Regions from separate parts of the Streptomyces sp. BPTC-684 genome, predicted to be linked through region 1. Evidence: riboswitches for the same ligand, from Rfam matches in the RefSeq annotation. Region 1 holds a riboswitch; the other holds the start of a gene.
The links. A riboswitch is a leader RNA that binds a small molecule or an ion and turns the genes downstream of it on or off. The one in region 1 is predicted to bind glycine.
Positions count from the first base shown of each region.

Region 2: another riboswitch for glycine. It lies ahead of gcvT (glycine cleavage system aminomethyltransferase GcvT); the one in region 1 lies ahead of gcvP (aminomethyl-transferring glycine dehydrogenase).

Region 1 covers NZ_CP124863.1:5,656,396-5,660,804, forward strand. The annotation lists gene QIY60_RS25135 (DNA polymerase IV) at 1-1,159, shown strand, start outside; gene QIY60_RS25140 (PRC-barrel domain-containing protein) at 1,069-1,452, opposite strand; glycine riboswitch at 1,565-1,662, shown strand; gene gcvP (aminomethyl-transferring glycine dehydrogenase) at 1,859-4,409, shown strand, end outside.
Region 2 covers NZ_CP124863.1:1,270,863-1,275,271, reverse strand. The annotation lists gene glyA (serine hydroxymethyltransferase) at 1-709, opposite strand, end outside; gene gcvH (glycine cleavage system protein GcvH) at 733-1,110, opposite strand; gene gcvT (glycine cleavage system aminomethyltransferase GcvT) at 1,180-2,292, opposite strand; glycine riboswitch at 2,436-2,558, opposite strand; gene QIY60_RS05620 (AAA family ATPase) at 2,687-3,316, shown strand; gene QIY60_RS05615 (enhanced serine sensitivity protein SseB) at 3,472-4,230, shown strand; gene QIY60_RS05610 (enhanced serine sensitivity protein SseB C-terminal domain-containing protein) at 4,328-4,409, shown strand, end outside.

The DNA of each region.
Region 1 (4,409 bases):
CGAGGCGTTCGTGGACCTGGAGGCCGGGGGAGTCGCGTGGGACGCTCAGTCGGCCCGTGAGGCCGGTCAGCGGCTGCGTGCGGACATCCGGGCGGTGACGGGTCTGACGGGCTCGGTGGGGCTCGCCGGGTCCAAGATGCTGGCGAAGATCGCCTCGGAGGAGGCCAAGCCCGACGGTCTCAGGCTCATAGAGCCGGGCACCGAGCGGGATCTGCTCGCCCCGATGCCGGTCAGGACGCTGCCGGGCGTGGGGCCCGCGACCGGGGAGCATCTGCGCAGGGCCGGGATGACCACGGTCGCGGATCTGGCCGAAGCGGGCGAGGACGAGCTCGTACGGCTGCTGGGCAAGGCGCACGGGGCGTCGCTGCACCGGATGGCGCTCGGGCTCGACGACCGGCCGGTGGTGGCCGAGCGGGACACCAAATCGGTGTCGGTCGAGGACACCTTCGACGTGGATCTGCACGACCGGGTGCGGGTGATGAACGAGGTGGGGCGGCTCGCCGACCGGTGTGTGCAGCGCCTGCGCGCGTCCGGCCACTCGGGCCGCACCATCGTCCTCAAGGTCCGCAGGTACGACTTCTCGACGCTGACCCGGTCGGAGACGCTCAGGGGGCCCACGGACGACCCCGCGGTGGTGCGCGAGGCGGCCGGGCGTCTGCTCGACTCCGTGGACACGACGGGCGGCGTGCGCCTGCTCGGCGTCGGCGTCAGCGGCCTCGCGGACTTCACGCAGGAGGACCTCTTCGCCCAGGCGGCCGGTGAGCGGGAGGCGGTCGAGGAGCCGGCCGCCGAGGACGAGGCGGAGCCGGCCGCCCCCGAGCAGGCGGAGGCGGCCGACCCGGCCGAGCGGCACTGGCCGGCCGGGCACGACGTGCGCCACCGCGAGTTCGGCCCCGGCTGGGTGCAGGGCAGCGGGGTGGGGCGGGTCACCGTCCGGTTCGAGACGCCCACGTCGACGGCGCCCGGCCGGGTGCGGACGTTCCGGGTGGACGACCCGGACCTGGAGCCGTCCGATCCGCTGCCGCTGGTGGCCGGGCCCGGGGAGACGGAGGCGGGTGACGCGGAGGGTCAGGCCTCGTCGTCCTCCTCGCCCGCGAGCCGTCCGAAGTCCCGGTCGGGGCCGGGCAGCGGATCGGGGGCGGCGATGTCGAGACCGTAGTGGTGGTAGAGCTGCAGCTCCTGTTCGGGGGAGAGGTGGCGGCCGACGCCGAAGTCGGGAGCGTCCTTGATCAGCGCCCGGTCGTAGGGGATGTGCAGCGCCTCGTCGACGAGGGTGCTGGGCTCCAGCGGGACGAAGGCGTCCCGGCTGAACAGGCCGGTGCGTACGGCGGCCCACTCGGGCACTCCGGTGGCGTCGTCGAGGTAGACCTCGTCCACCGTGCCGATCTTGTTGCCGTTGCGGTCGAACGCCTTGCGGCCGATCAGGCTGCGCGGATCGATATCGGTCTGCACGGTCCCTCCAACTGGTCGCAACTGCTCGTAAGCACTACGAAAGTGCACATCGCGGGCGTCGGCCACTCGAAGGATCAGGGCCGGAACGCGCTGGTACCCTGGCGGTGGCTGCTGACCCCGCGCGGGAGAGTCCTCCGGAGAGAAGTCCGGAGGCGCCGAAGGAGCAAATCCTCCCCGGAATCTCTCAGGCCCACGTACCGCGCGGACGAGGTCACTCTGGAAAGCAGGACAGGGGGGCGTGCGGGCATGTGCCTGTGCGCGCACCCTTTCCTCACCGACGGTGAAAGCCGGGACGCCCCCACGCGCCCCGGTGAAGCTCTCAGGTTGAGATGACAGAGGGGGAGGCCGTCCGGGCACCCGCGCCGTGGTGCCCCTCGCAGGTCGTGCTGACCAGGAGGCCTCCGTAATGACCGCCAACCGCATGCCGCTCACCGAGCTCGAGCGTGGCATCCCCTTCGAGCAGCGTCACATCGGGCCCGACGCCGAGGCCCAGGCGAAGATGCTCGCGCAGGTCGGCTACGGCTCGCTCGACGAGCTCACCGCCGCTGCGGTGCCGGACGTGATCAAGAGCGCCGAGGCGCTGGGTCTGCCCGGCGCCCGCACCGAGGCCGAGGTCCTGGCCGAGCTGCGCTCCCTCGCCGACCGCAACAAGGTCCTGGCCCCGATGATCGGCCTGGGCTACTACGGCACGTTCACCCCGCCGGTGATCCTGCGCAACGTCATGGAGAACCCGGCCTGGTACACGGCGTACACGCCGTACCAGCCGGAGATCTCGCAGGGCCGCCTGGAGGCGCTCCTCAACTTCCAGACCGTCGTCGCCGACCTCACCGGGCTGCCGACCTCCGGCGCCTCCCTGCTCGACGAGGGCACCGCCGCCGCCGAGGCGCTGGCGCTCTCCCGCCGCGTCGGCAAGGTCAAGGGCGGGGTCTTCCTCGTCGACGCCGACACGCTGCCGCAGACCGTCGCCGTCATAGAGACGCGCGCCGAGCCGACCGGTGTCGAGGTCGTCGTCGCCGACCTGAGCCACGGCATCCCGGCCGAGGTCGCCGAGCGCGGTGTCTTCGGTGTGCTGCTCCAGTACCCGGGCGCCTCCGGCCAGGTCCGCGACCTCAAGCCCGTCATCGACGAGGCCCACGAGCTGGGCGCGATCGTCACCGTCGCCGCCGACCTGCTCGCCCTGACCCTGCTGACCTCACCCGGCGAGCTCGGCGCGGACATCGCGGTGGGCACCACCCAGCGCTTCGGCGTCCCGATGGGCTTCGGCGGCCCGCACGCCGGCTACATGGCGGTCCAGGAGAAGTTCGCCCGCAGCCTGCCCGGCCGCCTGGTCGGCGTCTCCGTGGACGCGGACGGCAACAGGGCGTACCGCCTGGCCCTGCAGACCCGTGAGCAGCACATCCGCCGCGAGAAGGCCACCAGCAACATCTGTACGGCGCAGGTCCTGCTCGCCGTCATGGCGGGCATGTACGCGGTCTACCACGGCCCGGAGGGCCTGCGGCAGATCGCCCGCCGCACCCACCGGTACGCGGTGATCCTCGCCGAGGGGCTGCGCGCCGCCGGTGTGGAGGTCGTGCACGGCGCGTACTTCGACACGCTGACCGTCAAGGTCCCCGGCAAGGCCGCCGAGGCCGTCGCCGCCGCCCGTGACGGCGGGGTCAACCTGCACCTGGTCGACGCCGACACCGTCTCGATCGCCTGCGACGAGACCACCGACCGCGACCGCCTCGCCGCCGTCTGGGCCGCCTTCGGCGCCGAGGGCGACGTCGAGGCGCTGGACGCCGCGGCCGCGGACACGCTGCCGGGCGCGCTGCTGCGCACCGACGACGTGCTGACCCACCCGGTCTTCCACCAGCACCGCTCCGAGACCGCGATGCTGCGCTACCTGCGCAAGCTCGCCGACCGCGACTACGCGCTTGACCGCGGCATGATCCCGCTCGGCTCCTGCACCATGAAGCTGAACGCGACCACCGAGATGGAGCCGGTCACCTGGCCCGAGTTCGGCCAGATGCACCCCTTCGCGCCGGTCGAGCAGGCCGGGGGCTACCTCACGCTCATCCGCGAGCTGGAGGAGCGCCTCGCCGAGGTCACCGGGTACGACGCGGTGTCGATCCAGCCCAACGCCGGTTCGCAGGGCGAGCTCGCGGGTCTGCTCGCGGTGCGCGCCTACCACCGGGCCAACGGCGACGAGCAGCGCACGGTCTGCCTCATCCCGTCCTCCGCGCACGGCACCAACGCCGCCAGCGCAGTGATGGCCGGCATGAAGGTCGTCGTGGTGAAGACCGCCGACGACGGCGAGGTCGACATCGCCGACCTGCGCGCCAAGATCGAGCAGTACCGCGACGAGCTCTCGGTGCTGATGATCACCTACCCGTCCACGCACGGTGTGTTCGAGGAGCACGTCGCGGACATCTGCGGCGAGGTGCACGACGCGGGCGGCCAGGTCTACGTCGACGGCGCCAACCTCAACGCCCTGGTGGGCCTGGCCAAGCCGGGCAAGTTCGGCGGCGACGTCTCGCACCTCAACCTGCACAAGACGTTCTGCATCCCGCACGGCGGCGGCGGCCCCGGCGTCGGCCCGGTCGGTGTGCGCGCGCACCTCGCGCCGTACCTGCCGAACCACCCGCTCCAGCCGTCGGCCGGTCCGGAGACGGGCGTCGGCCCGATCTCGGCCGCCCCGTGGGGCTCGGCGGGCATCCTGCCGATCTCGTGGGCGTACGTGCGTCTGATGGGTGGCGAGGGCCTCAAGCGCGCGACGCAGGTCGCGGTGCTCGCGGCCAACTACATCGCCAAGCGCCTGGAGCCGCACTACCCGGTGCTCTACACCGGCCCCAACAGCCTGGTCGCCCACGAGTGCATCGTGGACCTGCGCCCGCTGTCGAAGTCGACCGGCGTCAGCGTCGACGACATCGCCAAGCGCCTGATCGACTACGGCTTCCACGCGCCGACGATGTCGTTCC
Region 2 (4,409 bases), 4.4 Mb from region 1:
CGCCGCGCGGGCCGCCGAGCGTCTTGTGCGTGGTGGAGGTGACCACGTCCGCGAAGGGCACCGGGTTCGGGTGCAGCCCGGCCGCGACCAGGCCCGCGAAGTGCGCCATGTCGACCCACAGCAGGGCCCCGACCTCGTCCGCGATGCGGCGGAACTCGGCGAAGTCCAGCTGGCGCGGGTACGCGGACCAGCCCGCGATGATCACCTTGGGGCGGTGTTCCTTGGCCAGCCGCTCGACCTCGGCCATGTCGACCAGACCGGCGTCGTCGACGTGGTACGGGACCACGTCGAACTGCTTGCCGGAGAAGTTCAGCCGCATGCCGTGGGTGAGGTGGCCGCCGTGCGCCAGGTCCAGGCCGAGGATCGTGTCGCCGGGCTGGGCGATCGCGAACAGGGCGGCCTGGTTGGCGGAGGCGCCGGAGTGCGGCTGGACGTTGGCGTACTCCGCACCGAACAGGTCCTTGACCCTGTCGATCGCGATCTGCTCGGTCACGTCCACGTGCTCGCAGCCGCCGTAGTAGCGGCGGCCCGGGTAGCCCTCGGCGTACTTGTTGGTGAGGACCGTGCCCTGGGCCTCCATGACCGCCACCGGAGCGAAGTTCTCCGAGGCGATCATCTCGAGGGTGGACTGCTGGCGGACGAGCTCGGCGTCGACGGCGGCGGCGACGTCCGGGTCCAGCTCATGGAGGGACTGGTTCAGAAGCGACATCAGAAGTTCCCTGGAGTGGTAGGTCAGCCGGCGGAGAAGGCGGTGTACTCGTCGGCGGAGAGCAGGTCGCCCGGCTCCTCCGCGACGCGCACCTTGAACAGCCAGCCGCCCTCGAACGGGGCGGAGTTCACCAGCGACGGGTCGTCCACGACGTCCTGGTTGGCCTCGACGACCTCGCCCGTCACCGGGGCGTAGAGGTCGCTGACCGACTTGGTCGACTCCAGCTCGCCGCAGGTCTCGCCCGCGGTCACCGTGTCGCCGACCGACGGCAGGTCGGCGTAGACGACGTCACCGAGCGCGTTGGCCGCGAACTCCGTGATGCCGACCGTCGCCACACCGTCCTCGGTGGCCGACAGCCACTCGTGCTCCTTGCTGTAACGCAGCTGCTGGGGGTTGCTCATGACCTGAATTCTCCTGTACGAGGGGGAGTGGTGGTGAACAAGAAAGTCATGCGGTGCGTGTGCGAGGGGTCACTTCTGGCGCTTGTAGAACGGCAGCGCCACAACCTCGTACGGCTCATGCGTACCGCGAATGTCGACGCCGACACCGGAGGTGCCCGGTTCGGCGTGCGCGGCGTCCACGTACGCGATGGCGATCGGCTTGCCCAGGGTCGGCGACGGGGCGCCCGAGGTGACCTCGCCGACGGCCTCGCCGCCAGCGACCACGGAGAATCCGGCGCGCGGCACCCGGCGGCCCTCGGCGATCAGGCCGACCAGCTTGCGCGGGGCCTGGGCGGCGGCGCGCTCGGCGGCGGCCTCCAGGGCCTTGCGGCCCACGAAGTCGCCCTCCTTCTCGAACTTCACGACCCGGCCGAGCCCCGCGTCGAACGGGGTGAGCGCGGTGGTCAGCTCGTGCCCGTACAGCGGCATGCCCGCCTCCAGGCGCAGCGTGTCGCGGCAGGACAGACCGCACGGCACCAGGCCCGCGTCCTTGCCCGCGTCGGTGAGCGCCAGCCACAGCCGCTCGGCGTCGGCCGGGGCCACGAAGAGCTCGAAGCCGTCCTCGCCGGTGTAGCCCGTACGGGCGATCAGCGCCGGGACGCCGGCCACGGTGCCGGGCAGGCCCGCGTAGTACTTCAGGCCGTCCAGGTCGGCGTCGGTGAGCGACTTCAGGATGCCGGGGGACTCGGGGCCCTGGACGGCGAGCAGCGCGTACGCGTCGCGGTCGTCACGGACCTCGGCGTCGAAGGCGGCCGCGCGCTCGGTGATCGCGTCGAGGACGACCTGGGCGTTGCCGGCGTTGGCGACGACCATGTACTCGTCCTCGCCGAGGCGGTAGACGATCAGGTCGTCGACGATGCCGCCGTCCTCCTGGCAGATCATCGTGTAGCGGGCGCGGCCCACGCCGATGGTGCTCATGTTGCCGACCAGCGCGTAGTCCAGCGCCTGCACGGCCTGCGGGCCGGTGACGGTGATCTCGCCCATGTGGGAGAGGTCGAAGAGACCGGCCCTGGTGCGGACGGCGTTGTGCTCGTCGCGCTCGCTGCCGTACCGCAGCGGCATGTCCCAGCCGGCGAAGTCGGTCATGGTCGCGCCCAGCGAACGGTGCAGTGCGTCAAGGGCGGTGAGGCGGGGATTGCTCATGAGGGTGTGACTCCCAGGGCATGACGGCGAGGACGATCCTCCCCATCTGTCATCGGAACCTGAGAGGTTCGCCGGGAGACCCGGCTTGCACCTTGGGTGGGACCGCGCCGTCCGAGGACGTGCGGCCCGCTTTTCAGATCTGCCTCATCCACGCGGTACGGGGCCTGAGAGATTCAAGGGAGGGACTTGCTCCTTCGGCGCCCCGCGATCCTCCCGGCCTTCTGGGGCCTTGGGGGAACTGCCGGGGACTCTCCCGCGTGGATTCAAGCGGCCGGTATGCAGTTTGGCGGGCACATCATTGCACGCCTCCCGCGGGCATCACATACCCGAGTCTCATTACCATCCTTTTACGCGCATGGGGAAAGGGTCGTACGACCCGGCAGGGGGAGCACCGATGACGGTTCACACGACGGAGGCGGCGCACGCGGACGCCCCGGTTCCGGTGGTACGGGACCTGCGCGGCCGGGGCGGTCGCTCACCGCACACGCTCCGGTTCGCCGAGGGGGACGTGGTGGTGGTCTCCGGCCTGCCCGGCAGCGGCAAGACGACCCTGCTGCGCCGGGCCGTCACCGGCGCCGGCATCGACTCGCAGGACACCCGCCGTGCCTGGGAGGCCCGGATGGGCGGGGTGCCGTACGCGCTGTACCGGCCGGTAGTACGGGTCGCCCACTTCCTGCGGATGCACCGGGCGCTGCGGTCGGGCGGGGGTCTGGCCGTCCACGACTGCGGCACCCACGCGTGGGTGCGCTGGTCGCTGGCGAAGGCCGCGGCGCGGGAAGGCCGCGCGCTGCACCTGGTGCTCCTCGACGTCACCCCGGAGACGGCCCTGGCGGGCCAGCTGGCCCGCGGCCGCAAGGTCTCCGCGTACGCCTTCGCCCGCCACTCCAGGGCGGTGCCCCGCCTGATCGCCGCGGTGGCGGAGGGCCGCCTGCCGAGGGGCGTGGCATCGGCGGTCCTGCTGGACAGGACGGCTGCGGAAACGCTGGCCCGGATCGCTTTCGGGGAGACCCCGGCCCGCCGCTAAGGTTTCAGGTGCCGGGACCCGCACCCCTCACTCTTTTAGGGGCGCGGGGCTGTGACATTTGCGGCTCCGCCGCGCGGGCGCGACCGGCCGTACCCGCTAGGGGCGCGGGGAACTGCGCGACCAGCCACAATCGGCCCGCAGACGAAGGACGGCAGATGGACCTGCTCCAACCACACGGCGGCGGCTGGCCCGGCAACGAGCTGGAAGAGGCCTTGGCGGCGGCCCTGGGCAACCCCACGGCGGGCCCCCGCCTGATAGAGGTCCTGGGACGGAACCCGGTCTGGATCCCCCTCCCCAACGGCGGCAGCCGGGACAGCGCCGACCTCGACCTCCCCACGATGGAGATCGCCGGCTCCCCCTACGTCCCCGTCTACAGCTCCGAGCAGCAGTTCCTCCAGTGCGTCGGCCCGCACATGTCGTTCGCCGTCGCCCCCGCCGTCGAGTTCGCCCGCGGCCTGCCCCCGCAGCTGGGCATCGCGCTGAACCCGGAGGGCGCGGTCGGCGTACCGCTGCCGCCGCCCGCCGTGGCCGAGCTGTGCCGCACCGGGCGCACCGCCCTCGACGGGCCCGCCTCCGGCGCCCGGGTGCGGCTCTTCGAGCCCGACTGGCAGGAGGACCCGGTCGACTTCCTGGCCGCCGCGGCCGAGGAGTTCGACGCCACCGGCGTGGTGCGCACCGCCCGCCGCGCGCTCGCCTCGATCGAGGGCGACTCCCCGACGCTCTTCATCGGCGTGGAGTTCTCCACCTGGGACGGGGCCGGGCGCAACGCCCCCATGGAGGCCCTGGGCCGGGCGCTGGGCCGGGTCCCGGTCGGCTGGCCGGTGAACCTGGTGCTGCTCGACGTGGCCCAGGACCCGGTGGGCGACTGGATGCGCGAGCGAGTGCGCCCCTTCTACACGCGGGCCACCCCCTAGCTACTCCCGCATAAGCTGGTTTCATAATCCGTAGACCCCCACGGCCGCACGCCTGTGCACCGGCGGCGCGGGGGAACGAAGAGGGGCGGGACCCAGGGTGAGTGCGTCAGGCACCGCGGCGGCCGGGCAGGTCGAGCACATGCTGCGCCAGGTGGCCCCCGGACGCTACGACGCGTACG